One region of the Sagittula sp. P11 genome, then DNA from elsewhere that is predicted to be linked to it. Evidence: riboswitches for the same ligand, from Rfam matches in the RefSeq annotation. Region 1 holds a riboswitch; each other region holds the start of a gene.

What was found. A riboswitch is a leader RNA that binds a small molecule or an ion and turns the genes downstream of it on or off. The one in region 1 is predicted to bind cobalamin.
Region 2: another riboswitch for cobalamin. It lies ahead of CDO87_RS23470 (ABC transporter substrate-binding protein); the one in region 1 lies ahead of CDO87_RS15420 (DUF1636 domain-containing protein).
Region 3: another riboswitch for cobalamin. It lies ahead of CDO87_RS20755 (DUF4198 domain-containing protein); the one in region 1 lies ahead of CDO87_RS15420 (DUF1636 domain-containing protein).
Region 4: another riboswitch for cobalamin. It lies ahead of bluB (5,6-dimethylbenzimidazole synthase); the one in region 1 lies ahead of CDO87_RS15420 (DUF1636 domain-containing protein).

What each region holds. Positions count from the first base shown of each region.
Region 1 covers NZ_CP021913.1:3,178,244-3,181,446, forward strand. The annotation lists gene cobO (cob(I)yrinic acid a,c-diamide adenosyltransferase) at 304-915, opposite strand; cobalamin riboswitch at 951-1,168, shown strand; gene CDO87_RS15420 (DUF1636 domain-containing protein) at 1,272-1,658, shown strand; gene cobW (cobalamin biosynthesis protein CobW) at 1,659-2,714, shown strand; gene cobN (cobaltochelatase subunit CobN) at 2,761-3,203, shown strand, end outside.
Region 2 covers NZ_CP021914.1:311,184-314,386, reverse strand. The annotation lists gene CDO87_RS23475 (FecCD family ABC transporter permease) at 1-982, opposite strand, end outside; gene CDO87_RS23470 (ABC transporter substrate-binding protein) at 985-1,995, opposite strand; cobalamin riboswitch at 2,097-2,287, opposite strand; partial or broken gene CDO87_RS27340 (transposase) at 2,646-3,011, shown strand.
Region 3 covers NZ_CP021913.1:4,307,829-4,311,031, reverse strand. The annotation lists gene CDO87_RS20760 (AAA family ATPase) at 1-1,424, shown strand, start outside; cobalamin riboswitch at 1,525-1,730, shown strand; gene CDO87_RS20755 (DUF4198 domain-containing protein) at 1,872-2,657, shown strand; gene cbiM (cobalt transporter CbiM) at 2,662-3,203, shown strand, end outside.
Region 4 covers NZ_CP021913.1:857,012-860,214, forward strand. The annotation lists gene ald (alanine dehydrogenase) at 1-915, shown strand, start outside; gene bluB (5,6-dimethylbenzimidazole synthase) at 1,089-1,772, opposite strand; cobalamin riboswitch at 1,815-2,006, opposite strand; gene mscL (large conductance mechanosensitive channel protein MscL) at 2,046-2,477, opposite strand; gene CDO87_RS04185 (glutathione S-transferase family protein) at 2,631-3,203, shown strand, end outside.

The DNA of each region.
Region 1 (3,203 bases):
AATGCCGCGCCCTTGCCAGCCATATGACGCATGCGGCCTCGTCAGGACGCCTCCGGCGGAGGTATTTTCGCCAAGATGAAGGAGAGGGTCGGGCACCGCGCCTCGGGCCTTCCGGGAAGGGGGAGACGCGGTGCCTTCACCTTGGGCGGTCATCGGGACCTCTCCCTGTACCGCCCGGCGAGCCTCCGCGATTCCGGTTAAGAAAGCCTTTCCTTCATCTTGGCGAAAATACCTTGGGGGTCTGGGGGGAACCCCCAGCGGGTCGGGGCGCCGCAGGCGCGCCGAAACCCGGATCCCGCAGGCTCAGAACTCGACACCCTTCTGCGCCTTCACCCCCTCGCGGAACGGGTGCTTGACCAGCGTCATGTCGGTGACGAGGTCCGCCGCCTCGATCAGTTCGGGCTTGGCGTTGCGCCCGGTCAGGCAGACGTGGGTCATCGGCGGCTTCTGCTCCAGCAGGAACCCCACCACCTCGTCGATGTCGAGGTAGTCGTAGCGCAGCGCGATGTTGATCTCGTCGAGCAGCACGAACTGCACCTCCGGGTCGAGAATCTGCGCCTTGGCGATCTCCCAGCCGTTCTGCGCCGCCGCGATGTCGCGCTCGCGGTCCTGCGTCTCCCAGGTGAAACCCTCGCCCGACACGAAGAACCGGCATTCCGCCGCGAAGCGTTCGCGCAGGAACGTGCCTTCGCCCGTGGGCCAGGCGCCCTTGATGAACTGCACCACCGCGCAGGGCATGCCGTGGGCGATGCAGCGCATGATCATCCCGAATCCGGAGGACGACTTGCCCTTGCCGGTGCCGGTGTGAACGATGATCAGGCCCTTCTCCTCCGTCTTGGTCGCCATCATCCGGTCGCGGGCCGCCTTGATCTTCTTCATCTTTTCGGTGTGGCGGGCGTTCTCGTCTTCGCTCATGGCGCGGGCTCTCCTTGACATTGCCGGGCGTCCGGCGCATCAGCCGGGGTGCTGGTGCCTGTGTCTAGCAGGTGAAAAGGGAATGCGCAGCCCCGCGTCGGGGTCAGGCGCAGCCGCCCCCGCGACCGTGACCGGAAAGGGCCCGAAGCCACTGGCGAGATCGCCGGGAAGGCCGGGTGCCGTTGGGCAGACAGGGACCCCCTGCCGCCCAGTTCCGCAAGCCGGGAGACCTGCCAGTGGCCGCGCCGTGGAAGGGGCGGAGGAACGAAACCGGACGGGGTGATCCGGGGTCGGGAGAGGGCCTGTCATGGCCCGTGCCCCGCTCAAGGTCCCCCCATGAGACGCGCGAGGTCGCCATGTCATCGGAAGCCGAACTTCTGGTCTGCGTGAAGTGCCGCCGGGGGCAGGAGATCCCCGCCGACGACCGCCGGCCCGGCCAGGCGCTCTACGACGCGCTGGCCGCCCGGCCCTTGCCCGCGGGCCTGCGCCTGACCCCCGTCGAATGCCTGCAGAACTGCGACGCGGGCTGCACCGTCGCCCTGCGCGGCGGCGACCGCTGGACCTATGTGTTCGGGAATGTCGACGAGGTGTCGCATCCGGACATGCTGCTCGACGGCGCGGCGCGCTATCACGCGACCGGCGACGGGCTGATCCCGTGGCGCGAGCGGCCCGAACACTTCAAGCGCAACTGCGTGGCGCGCATCCCGCCCCTGACCCCGAACACCCCACTGGAGGCCGACTGAATGACCGATCTAGCCAAACTCCCCGTCACCGTGATCACCGGCTTCCTCGGCTCCGGCAAGACCACGCTGGTGCGTCACCTGATGCAGAACCCCGGCGGCCGTCGCCTGGCCGTGGTGGTCAACGAATTCGGCGACGTGGGCGTCGACGGAGAGATCCTGAAGTCGTGCGCCATCCCCGACTGCCCTGCCGAGAACATCATGGAACTGGCCAACGGCTGCATCTGCTGCACCGTGGCCGATGACTTCATCCCGACCATCGAGGCGCTGATGGCGCTCGATCCGCGCCCCGACCACATCCTGATCGAGACCTCGGGCCTCGCCCTGCCGAAGCCGCTGCTGAAGGCCTTCGACTGGCCGGACATCCGTTCGAAGATCACCGTCGACGGCGTGATCGCCCTGGCCGACGCAGAGGCGGTGGCGGCAGGCCGCTTCGCCCCCGACGTGGCGCGCGTCGACGCGCAGCGTCTGGCCGACGACAGCATCGACCACGAAACGCCGCTGAGCGAGGTCTTCGAGGATCAGATCTCCTGCGCCGACATCATCCTCCTGACCAAGCCCGACCTCGCCGGTCCCGAAGGCGTGGCGAAGGCCAAGGCGATCATCGCCGCCGAGGCGCCGCGCCCGCTGCCGGTGGTCGAGGTCGCCGAGGGCGTGGTGGACCCGCGCGTGATCCTCGGGCTCGAGGCCGCGGCCGAGGACGACATGGACGCACGCCCCTCGCATCACGACGATCATGACGACCACGAACACGACGACTTCGAATCGATCGTGGTGGAACTGCCGGAACAGGACACCCCGGCGCAGCTCGTCGTCGCCATCGAACGGCTCGCGAAGGAACAGAACATCCTGCGGGTGAAGGGCTACGCCGCCGTGAAGGGCAAGCCCATGCGGCTTCTGGTGCAGGCGGTGGGGGCGCGCGTGCGTCACCAGTACGACCGCCCGTGGAAGCCGGACGAGGCGCGCGTCAGCCGTGTCGTGGTCATCGCGGAACACGACGACATCCGTCCCGACGCCATCCGGTCGGTCCTCGGCGCCACGCCGGTCGCCGCAGAGTGACATGAAGTAGGGCGGGGCTCTGCGCCGCCTTCCCCGGGAACCGCCGATGCACGTCATCTTCCGCGAAAGCCACGGCCTCGACGAGAGCGAGACGCCGCAGGACCTGGGCCAGAGCCCGGCGGACCTCGTCGTCCTGTCGTTCTCCGACAGCGACCTCGGCGCCTTCGCCGAAGGCTGGCGGCGCGGCGGCGGACCGGAGGGGCGGATGCCCACGCTCCGCCTCGCCAACCTTGCAGCCCTCAGGCATCCGCTGTCGGTCGACACCTATGTCGAGCAGACGCTGGAGGGCGCGAAGGGCATCCTGATCCGGCTGATCGGCGGCGTGCCCTACTGGTCCTACGGCTTGCAGCAGGTCTTGGCGCTGGCGCAGCAGAAGGGCATCGCGCTGGCCGTGTTGCCCGCCGACGGGCGCGAGGACAGGCGGCTCGACGAGATGTCGACGCTGCCGGTGTCCACGCTGCGGCGGCTGGCGCATCTCTGCGACGCGGG
Region 2 (3,203 bases), on a different replicon from region 1:
TGGGCAGGACCTGCCCCGGAACGATGATGCGGCTGATGACATCTGCCGCGACAAGGAACACCGCGCCCGCCAGCGCTGAGGCGGGGACCAGCCTGTCGTGGCGCGTGCCGACGAGAAAGCGCATGGCATGCGGCACGACAAGGCCAACGAAGCCGATCGCGCCCACTTTGGAAACGAGTACCCCCACCATGATGGCGGTGACGGTGATGAGACTGCCGCGCAAGGCAGGCACGTTGATCCCGATGGACGCGGCCCCGTCCGCACCGAACGTGAAGGCGTCAAGCCCACGCCGGTGCCAAAGACATAGCGCGACACCCCCGAGGGAGACGGCCGTGCAGGCCCCGACGTCATCCCAGCGGATGCCCGACAGATTGCCCATGAGCCAAAACATGATGCCGCGGGCCTGCTCGGCATTGGCGGAGCGGGCGATGGTGAAGGCGGTCAGAGCGTTGAACATCTGCGAGCCGGCGATCCCGGCGAGGATGATTGCGGCCGCCGCCTGGGTCCCGCGCCCGCCACCCGCGCTCCCGTTCACCGCGTGGGCCAGGGCCACGACGCATCCGAAGGCGACAAGCGCTCCGGACAACGCACCGAGCGACATCGAGATCGCCCCGCCTCCGATGCCCGCGACCGACACGAGGACCGCCCCCGTCGAGGCGCCCGCCGACAAGCCCATGAGGTAGGGATCGGCCAGAGGATTGCGCAGCAGCGCCTGAAGAACGACGCCGGTCAGGGCGAGGCCAGCCCCGCAGCAGGCGGCCACGATGGCCCGCGGGAGGCGGTAACTCCAGATGATGCCCGCCTCGATCCCGTCCACGGGATAGCCCGCGCCCCACAGATGGTTGGCCAGCGTCCGGCACACCACGGCAAAGGGCAGACTGGTCTCGCCGATTGCCGTACCTGCAAGGATGGTGGCCCCGAGCAGAAGAGGCGCGAGCCAGAGCCCGTGCCGCACCGTGATGCGCGCGGGTGTGGCCGCCATGGTCATTCGAAGGACATCTTCGAAAGGGCTTCGGAGAGCGTTTCCAGCCCGTAGATCGACCGCATCGTCGCGCTCATGGCGTGTGCATCCATCTGCACGATCCGGTCCTCGCGCACGGCCGTCATCTGGCTTGCGACAGGATCGGTGCGCAGGAACTCCAGCTTCTTCTCGATGTCGTCGGCGGGAAAGCGACGGCGGTCCATGTAGGCGATGACAATCACGTCCGGGTCGGCCCGGGCGATTCTCTCCCATCCCACAGTCGGCCATTCCTCATCGGACTCGATGACATTCTCGATCCCGAGCTTGGACATCATGTAACCCGGCGCGCCGAGGCGTCCGGCGACATAGGGGTCCATTTCGACGTCGGCGGAGGAGAACCAGAACACGGCCGACAGGTCCTCGGGCAGGTCTAGCCCTTCCGCGCGGGCAATGGCGCGCTCTTCGGTCGCCTGAAGGTCCGAGACGAGGGTTGCGCCCGCGCTGCGCACGTCGAATATCTCCGCCAGCTCCCGAATGCCCTTGTAGATCGAGGCCGTCTCAAAGGCGCCGACGCGTGTGCCATCGCCGCCGGTGGAATTGTCCTTGGTGTCGCAATCGGCGGGCAGGATGTAGGTCGGGATGCCGATGTCGTGGAACATCTCCCGTGTGCCGACGTTGCCGCTCTCGCCCACGTGCCATTCGTATTGCACGGCGACCAGCCCGGGCTTCTTCGCGACCACGCTCTCGAAGCTGGGGTCGTTGTCGGCCAGCCGCTCGATCGCCTCGTTGACCTCCGCGAACTCCGGCAAGACAGGGTTGAACCAGACCGAGGTGCCCGAGACCTTCGGCGCGAGGCCGAGCGAATAGAGGATCTCTGTCGCGGACTGCCCTATCGTCACCACGGTGTCCGGTGCGGCGTCGAACGACACATCGAGCCCGCAGTTCGTCAGTGTCAGGGGGTAGTCCGTTTGCTGCGCGTTCAGCGCCGTGGCAGCGCTGGCCAACAGCGCAGCCGTCATCAAGGTCTGTCTCATCCGATCCGTCCCGTCAGATAGGACCATCAGGGGAAAGACGCGAAACGGAATGCGGCCCGGCGGCCACGTCATGTTTCCCGCCTCGGCACACCCCGTCCGGTCGTGGTTTCGTTCATGTCGGCAGGTCTCCTGACTGACGGGTCACAGCGTCTCTCGCCTTCCCGGGACGAACCCAGTGGCGCATCGAGAGGCACTCACCGCCTACAGTTGCGGGGGCAGTTCCGTTTGCCGGCCGAAGCCGGAACGGATTCCCTTTCAATTCCCGAAGGAAACCGACGCCGCAATCTCTGGCATAGTTCCCGATGCACAGCAAGTGCGCGGCGGCACGAACACAATCGCCGAAGCCGAGGTTGGCGAGTGCGTCGAAAAGGGAAAATGGGCTCGGAGCGGACCTGCGGCGGTGCGGCAAGGGCAGGCCAAAGGTCACCTCAGGTGCGCTGTCGCTGCAGGCCCATTCCGGCAGTTCACGCGATCCGCCATTGCCGCCATCGCTCTCGCCGCTGCTGCCATCTACCTCCTATGAGATGCCGTAACGGGGCCTGCGTCCGTGACCCGCCCGTTATCGTTGCAAGATCGAGGGCAAGCTGGCGCCATTCCCGTATCGGATCCACATGGAGGACTGCGGGATGAAGCTGTGAATTGGGCTGGATGTGTCGCTTGAGAAGACCGCAATTTGCGTGATCAGCGAGCATGGGAAGATCGTGAGGGAGGCGGAGGTGTCCAGCGAGCCCGAGGCGCTGTTGCTCTGGATCGGCGATCAGGACGGGGAAGCTGCGGCTATCGGGCTCGGAGCTGGCCCCCTGTCGCAATGGCTGCATCGCGGGTTGTCCGCGGCTGAACTCCCTGTCGTGCTGATGGAAACCCGGCAGGTGAAAGGCGCCTTGAAGGCCATGCCGATCAAGACGGACCGCCGGGATGCCGAAGGGATCGCACGCCTGCCGCACCTCGGCTGGTTCCGACCGGTTCACTGCAAATCAGTCTCCGCACAAGAGGTTCGCGCTGTGCTCACCGCTCGCAAGGCGGTGCAGCAAGGGTTCATCACGCTTGAAATGTCCCTGCGCGGGCTACTGCGGAACTTTGGCTTCAAGGTTGGCACTATATCCCGTGGCCTATTCGAACATCGTATACGCGAACTGGCGGCAGGTAATCCGATGCTGGTAGCGGCAACCGAACCCATGCTTCGCGCGCGGGCAGCGCTGCGACGAGAA
Region 3 (3,203 bases), 1.1 Mb from region 1:
CCGACGCCACGGCGCTGCGCCGGATCGAGACGCTGGCCAACGCCCATGCCGCCGCCATCGCCGCCCGCGACGCCACGGCCACGCAGATCATCGCCCATTACACGGCAGGGTCCGAGGGAGCGATCCGTTTCGGCGACGCTGCTCTGCCCGGCGGACAGACGGTCCCCCTCGCCCGGACCGCCCGCCTCGACATCGCCGGTGTCGGTCACTTGGAGATCCGACCGGGCGACACCGGGCACGACGCGGGGACCGTAGACGCCGCGGCCAAGGCCCTGCGCACAGCACTCGCAACCGCCGGTGCCGAGACGCTAGAGGACGCGCGAGATGCCGCCGCCGCCCGGAACGAAGCGGAACGGCAGCACGCCGAGGCAAAGGCCGTGCTGCAGAGCCTCGCGCCGGAGGGCATCGAACAGCTCTGCGCCGCGCTCGCCCGGATCCCCATCCCTGTGGAGGGCGAAGACCTGCCCGATCTGGCGCAGGCGGAGGCAGACCTCGCCGCCGCGAGAGAGGCAAGGGACATCGCCCGCAGCGCGCTCGACACCGCAACGGAGCGGTTGGCGGACGCCCGGGCGGAGGTGCTGCGCGCCGACACCGCCCTGACCTCGTTGCAGGACCGCCTGACGCGGGCCGAAGACGCCGTTGCGCGGACCGGTGGCGCCACGGAAGAAGAACTGGCCTCCGAACTGGCGGTGCTGGAGGCGGCACTGGCCCAAGAGCAGGCCGCACATGCCGCCAAGGCCAAGGATGCGCCCGATCCCGCCAATGCGCGCGCCGCACTCACGCGCGCGGAATCCGTGGAAACCCGCGCGCGCGATGAAACCGCCCGACTGAAGCTGCTCCTCGCCCGGCTCGAAGAGCGCATCGGCCGGTCCGCCGGGGACGCGGTCGAGGAGAGGCTGGCCGAGACGACCGAAAAGCTGACGTCGGCACGCGAAGCGCTGGCCCGGATCGAACACGAGGTGGCGGTGCTGCGGCGGCTCGAACAGGCGCTGGAAACAGCCCGGAACGAGGCCCGGGACCGCTATTTCGCCCCCATCGCCCACGAGCTGAAACCGCTCCTCCACCTGCTGTGGCCGGACGCGGAACTGACCTGGGGCGAGGAATCCCTGCTGCCGGACGCGCTGCTCCGCGATGGCCAGAGCGAGCCGGTCGACATCCTCTCCGGCGGCACGCAGGAACAGGTGGCCCTTCTGGTCCGGCTGGCCTTTGCGCGCATGTTGTCCCACGCCGGGCGCACCGCGCCGGTGATCCTCGACGACGCGCTGGTCTTCACCGACGACGACCGGATCGAACGGATGTTCGACGCGCTGCATCGCCAGGCGGGCGACCTCCAGATCATCGTGCTGACCTGCCGCCAGCGCGCCTTCCGCGACCTGGGCGGTCATGCGCTGAGCTTTGCAGCCGTGGCGCCGGAAGACGCCTGACGCCCACCCGCCCATCGCGTTTCACGGGGGACCGCGCCTGTCTCAGGCCGGTCCCCGACCCCTCAAAAAATAGCAATTGACCGGGCGCGCGCTTTTCTGGCAAGGAAATCGCACGTCCGGTTCCGGGGTTTTCACGCCCCGGAGGAAAGAGGGAATGCAGTGCGGCACGCCAGTGCCTACCCTGCAGCTGCCCCCGCAACTGTAAGCGGCAAGCAGGGCTGATATGCCACTGGAGAAATCCGGGAAGGCCAGTCCAGATGCGATGACCCGCGAGCCAGGAGACCTGCCGGACTGGCGCCCATGGAAGAGGCGCTTTCCACCGGACGCCGGGGTGCGCGTCTGGCCTTGTGCGGCGGCGGGTCATTCCGCCGCGCGGATGGGGTCGAGCGTTCCCAGCGTCCAGAAACGACGCGCGCCGGGTGTGGCGCAGTGGACAGGGACGACTTCATGAAACGCACGTTGAGTGCCCTTGCGGCGTGCATCGCGCTTCCGGCGATGACACAGGCGCATTTCCTTCTCGAATATACATCGGACACCATCATCGACCGCCCCGGCGACGTGCCGGTCAAGCTGATCTTCTGGCACCCCTTCTCCAACGGCTACGTGATGGAGATGGAGACGCCCAAGGAATTCTTCATGGTGCATCACGGCAAGCGCACCGATCTTCTGGACAGGCTCGAACCGACCGCTTTCACCGGGTCCGAGAACGAGGCGCCGGCCTTTCTGGGAAGCGTCCCGGTCAAGCGGTCGGGCGACTACGTGCTCGTGACCGTCCCGCAGCCCTATTTCGAGGAATCCGAAGACAAGTACATCCAGCAGTACACCAAGGCCTTCCTCAACCGCAGCGAACTGCCCACCGACTGGATGAATCCGGTCGGTCTCCCGGCCGAGATCCTGCCGCTGAACAAGCCCTACAACGTGCTGGCCGGCTCCACCTTCACCGGACGGGTCATGTCCGAAGGCCAGCCCGTCGCCGGTGCCGAGATCGAGGTCGAGTTCATGGCGGCCGAGCCTGACATGAACCAAGCGCGCGCCACCGATCCGGTGGTCAGCCCGCCGCCCGGCGGCGCCGTCGTCGTGTTGTCCGACGACAACGGGTACTTCACCTTCGGCATCCCGAGGGCCGGACACTGGGGCTTTGCCGCACTCGGCGTGGGCCCGGTGACCGAGCACGAGGGCAAGGAACTCAGCCAGGACGCCGTGATCTGGATCCGCGCCTGGGAACTGGAGTGACGCCATGCACATCGTGGACGGAGCCCTTTCCAACCCGGTCGTGATCGGCGGGGCCGTGCTGGCGGCGGGCGGCATCGCCTACGGCCTGCGGTCGCTGACCATGGAACGCATCCCCGCCGCCGGTGTCCTGTCGGCCAGTTTCTTCGTGGCATCGCTGGTGCATGTGCCCATCGGCCCGTCCTCGGTTCATCTCATCATGAACGGTCTTGCCGGGCTCGTGCTCGGCTGGGCCGCCTTTCCGGCGCTCTTCGTGGGGCTGCTGCTTCAGGCGGTGTTCTTCGGGTTCGGGGGGCTCACCGTGCTCGGGGTCAACACGCTGAACATCGCGCTGCCGGCGGTGCTGGCGGGCATCCTTTTCGGGCGGCTCATCTCGTGCGGGACGCCTGTGACGGGCGCCATCTGGGGCGCGGTCGGCGGCACCTTCTGCATCGCCGCAACAACCGGTTTCGTGGGCTTTTCCCTCGCGCTGTCGGGCGACGCCTTCATCCCGGCGGCCAAGCTGGTGTTCGTCGCCCATATCCCGGTGATGATCATCGAGGGGCTGTT
Region 4 (3,203 bases), 2.3 Mb from region 1:
GACATGATCGTCAAGGTGAAGGAGCCGCAGGCCCCCGAACGCGCCATGCTGCGCGAGGGCCAGGTGCTGTTCACTTACCTCCACCTCGCCCCCGATCCGGAGCAGACCCGCGACCTGATCGCCTCCGGCGCGACCTGCATCGCCTATGAGACCGTGACCGACGCGCGGGGCGGCCTGCCCTTGCTGGCGCCCATGTCCGAGGTCGCGGGCCGTCTGGCGCCGCAGGTCGGCGCATGGTCGCTGCAGAAGGCCAACGGCGGCCGCGGCGTGTTGATGGGCGGCGTCCCGGGCGTCGGCCCCGCCAGGGTGGCGGTGATCGGCGGCGGCGTCGTCGGCACCCACGCGGCGCGGGTTGCCGCAGGCATGGGCGCGGAGGTCACCGTGCTCGACCGGTCGCTGTCGCGGATGCGCTACCTCGACGACGTCTTCGGCGCGGTCTTCCGGACGCGCTACGCCTCTGCCGGGAACACCGCCGAGCTGGTGGCCGAGGCCGACATGGTCATCGGCGCCGTGCTGATCCCCGGTGCCGCCGCGCCGAAACTGGTCAGCCGTGCGCAGCTTTCGACAATGAAACCCGGCGCGGTGATCGTCGACGTGGCCATCGACCAGGGCGGCTGCTTCGAGACCTCGAAGGCCACCACCCACCAGGACCCGATCTACGAGGTGGACGGCATCGTGCACTACTGCGTGGCGAACATGCCGGGCGCCGTGGCGCGCACCTCGACGCTGGCGCTCGGCAACGCGACGCTGCCCTTCATGCTGGCGCTGGCAGACAAGGGCTGGCGCAAGGCCTGTGCCGACGACCCGCACCTGGCCGCCGGCCTGAACGTGCACGCCGGCCGGATCACCAACGCGCCGGTGGGCGAGGCCCTGGGCCTGGATGCGATCACGCCCGCGGCGGCGCTGGCGGCCTGAGCGGTTTCGCCGTGCTGCGCACGGCGACCCGTCGGGGAGGCTCTGCCTCCCCGAACCCCTCCGGAGTATTTCGGAAGCAAAGAAGCAAGGGCACCGGTCGTTTGCAAAGCGTGATTGGCCCGGTGTGCAGGGCCCGCGGTGGCGGGTTTTGGCGGCCGTGGCGGCGCAGGGCCTTACCAGCCCTCCTCGCGGATATGCGCGTCGAGCGTCCGCGCCCGCGCCCAGCCGCGCGCCTCCAGTTCCGGGCCGTCGAACAGCTCCTTCACGTGGCCCATGCAGAGGTATGCCACCACACGGACGTGCGCGGGCAGGCCGAGGATCGGGCGCAGGTCGGCCTCGTCGAAGATGCTGACCCAGCCTATGCCGATGCCTTCGGCCCGCGCCGCCAGCCACAGGTTCTGCACGGCGCAGACCGTCGAATAGAGATCCGTCTCCGGCTGATGGGTGCGTCCCAGCACCACCGGCCCGCCGCGGGTGCGGTCGCAGGTGACGCAGATGTTCAGGGGCGCCTTCTCGATGCCTTCCAGCTTCAGCGCGGCATAGGCCGACCGCTTCTCCGGCGGGAACATCGCCTGCGCGGCCTCGTTGGCGCGGGTGAACGCGGCCCGCACCTGCGCGCGGCGCGCCGGATCGCGCAGCAGGATGAAGTCCCAGGGCTGCGACAGCCCGACCGAGGGCGCGGCATGGGCCGCGCCCAAGATGCGCCGCAGCACATCCTCGTCCACCGGGTCGGGCAGGAACTCGTTCCGCACGTCCCGCCTGTGGGCGATCACGTCGTAGAGCGCCTGCCGCTCCTCATCCGAAAACACGCGCGCCGCAACCGGCGCAGGGGATCGGCTTTCCACCGCTCCTGTCATGGGGACACCTCCCGAAGGCCTGCGCGCCCCCGCTCTCCAGGCGGGGCCGCCATGCCGTCAGGCCGGTCTTCTGGCTTCGGATCCTCCGGAAGGGACGCCTTCCCGAACGCCTGCGCGGCGCCCAGTGGCCTTGTGTCCTTCCCGTCCCCGTCACAGCGGCGGGCCCGCGCCGGTTCTTCCCCGGCTTCCCGATTCTCCCCCACGGGCGGGGGCACCTGACCCGGAGGGGATCGCAAATCCCGCCCCCTCGCGCAAGTGCCCCGGCCTTGGCCGTCAGCGCTTCAGCGCGTCGCGGATCTCCAGCAGCACGTCGAGCTCGGTGGGGCCGGAGGGCGTGGCCTCTGCCGGCTGGCCTTCCTCGCGTTCGCGGATGGCGGCGGCCTTGGCGCGGTTGACCATCTTCACAAGCATGAAGACCACGAAGGCGATGATGAAGAAGTTGATGACCGCCATGATGAACTTGCCGATGGCAAAGACCGGGGCGCCTGCCTCCGTTGCCGCGGTGAGCGAGGCGTATTCGTTGCCGTCGAGCGCGTAGAACCAGCCCGAAAAATCGATGCCGCCGGTGAACAGCGCGATGATCGGGTTGATGATATCGCCCACCAGCGACTGCACGATGGCCGTGAAGGCCGCGCCGATGATGATGCCCACGGCCATGTCCATGACATTGCCCTTGGCGATGAAGTCCTTGAATTCCTTAATCATTGTCCCATTCCGTCAGAGCGCCGGCATGCGTTTTCGCATGTCCTGCGGGGTGTTTTCTCACAAACCGGATTATGTCACGGCGGATCGGCTGGGAAAGCGGGAAATGCCGGGCTAGGGTCGCCCGGACGATCTTCATCAACCGGGACACGCTTCATGACCGCTCTTGCCGACCATCCGATCTCGCGCCGCTGGCCCGCGACGCACCCCGACCGCATCCAGCTTTATTCCTTCCCGACGCCCAACGGCGTGAAGGCCTCGATCATGCTGGAGGAAACCGGCCTGCCCTACGAGGTCCACAAGATCACCCTGGCGGACAAGGACGTGAAGAGCCCGGAGTTCCTCGCGCTCAACCCGAACAACAAGATCCCCGCGATCATCGACCCGAACGGCCCCGACGGCGCGCCGCTGGAGCTGTTCGAATCCGGTGCCATCCTGCTTTACCTCGCCGAAAAGGCCGGGATGCTCCTGGGCGACACCGCGACGGAGCGGCACAAGATCACCCAGTGGCTGATGTTCCAGATGGGCGGCGTCGGCCCGATGTTCGGGCAGCTTGGTTTCTTCTGGAAGTTCGCGGGGAAGGACGTGAAGGACCCCCTTCCGCGCACCCGTTACGTGAACGAGGCGCGGCGGCTTCTGGGTGTGGTCGAAGGGGCGCTGGAGGGCCGGGACTGGATCGCCGGACCGTATTCCGTGGCCGACATCGCGCTCTGCCCGTGGCTGAACGCG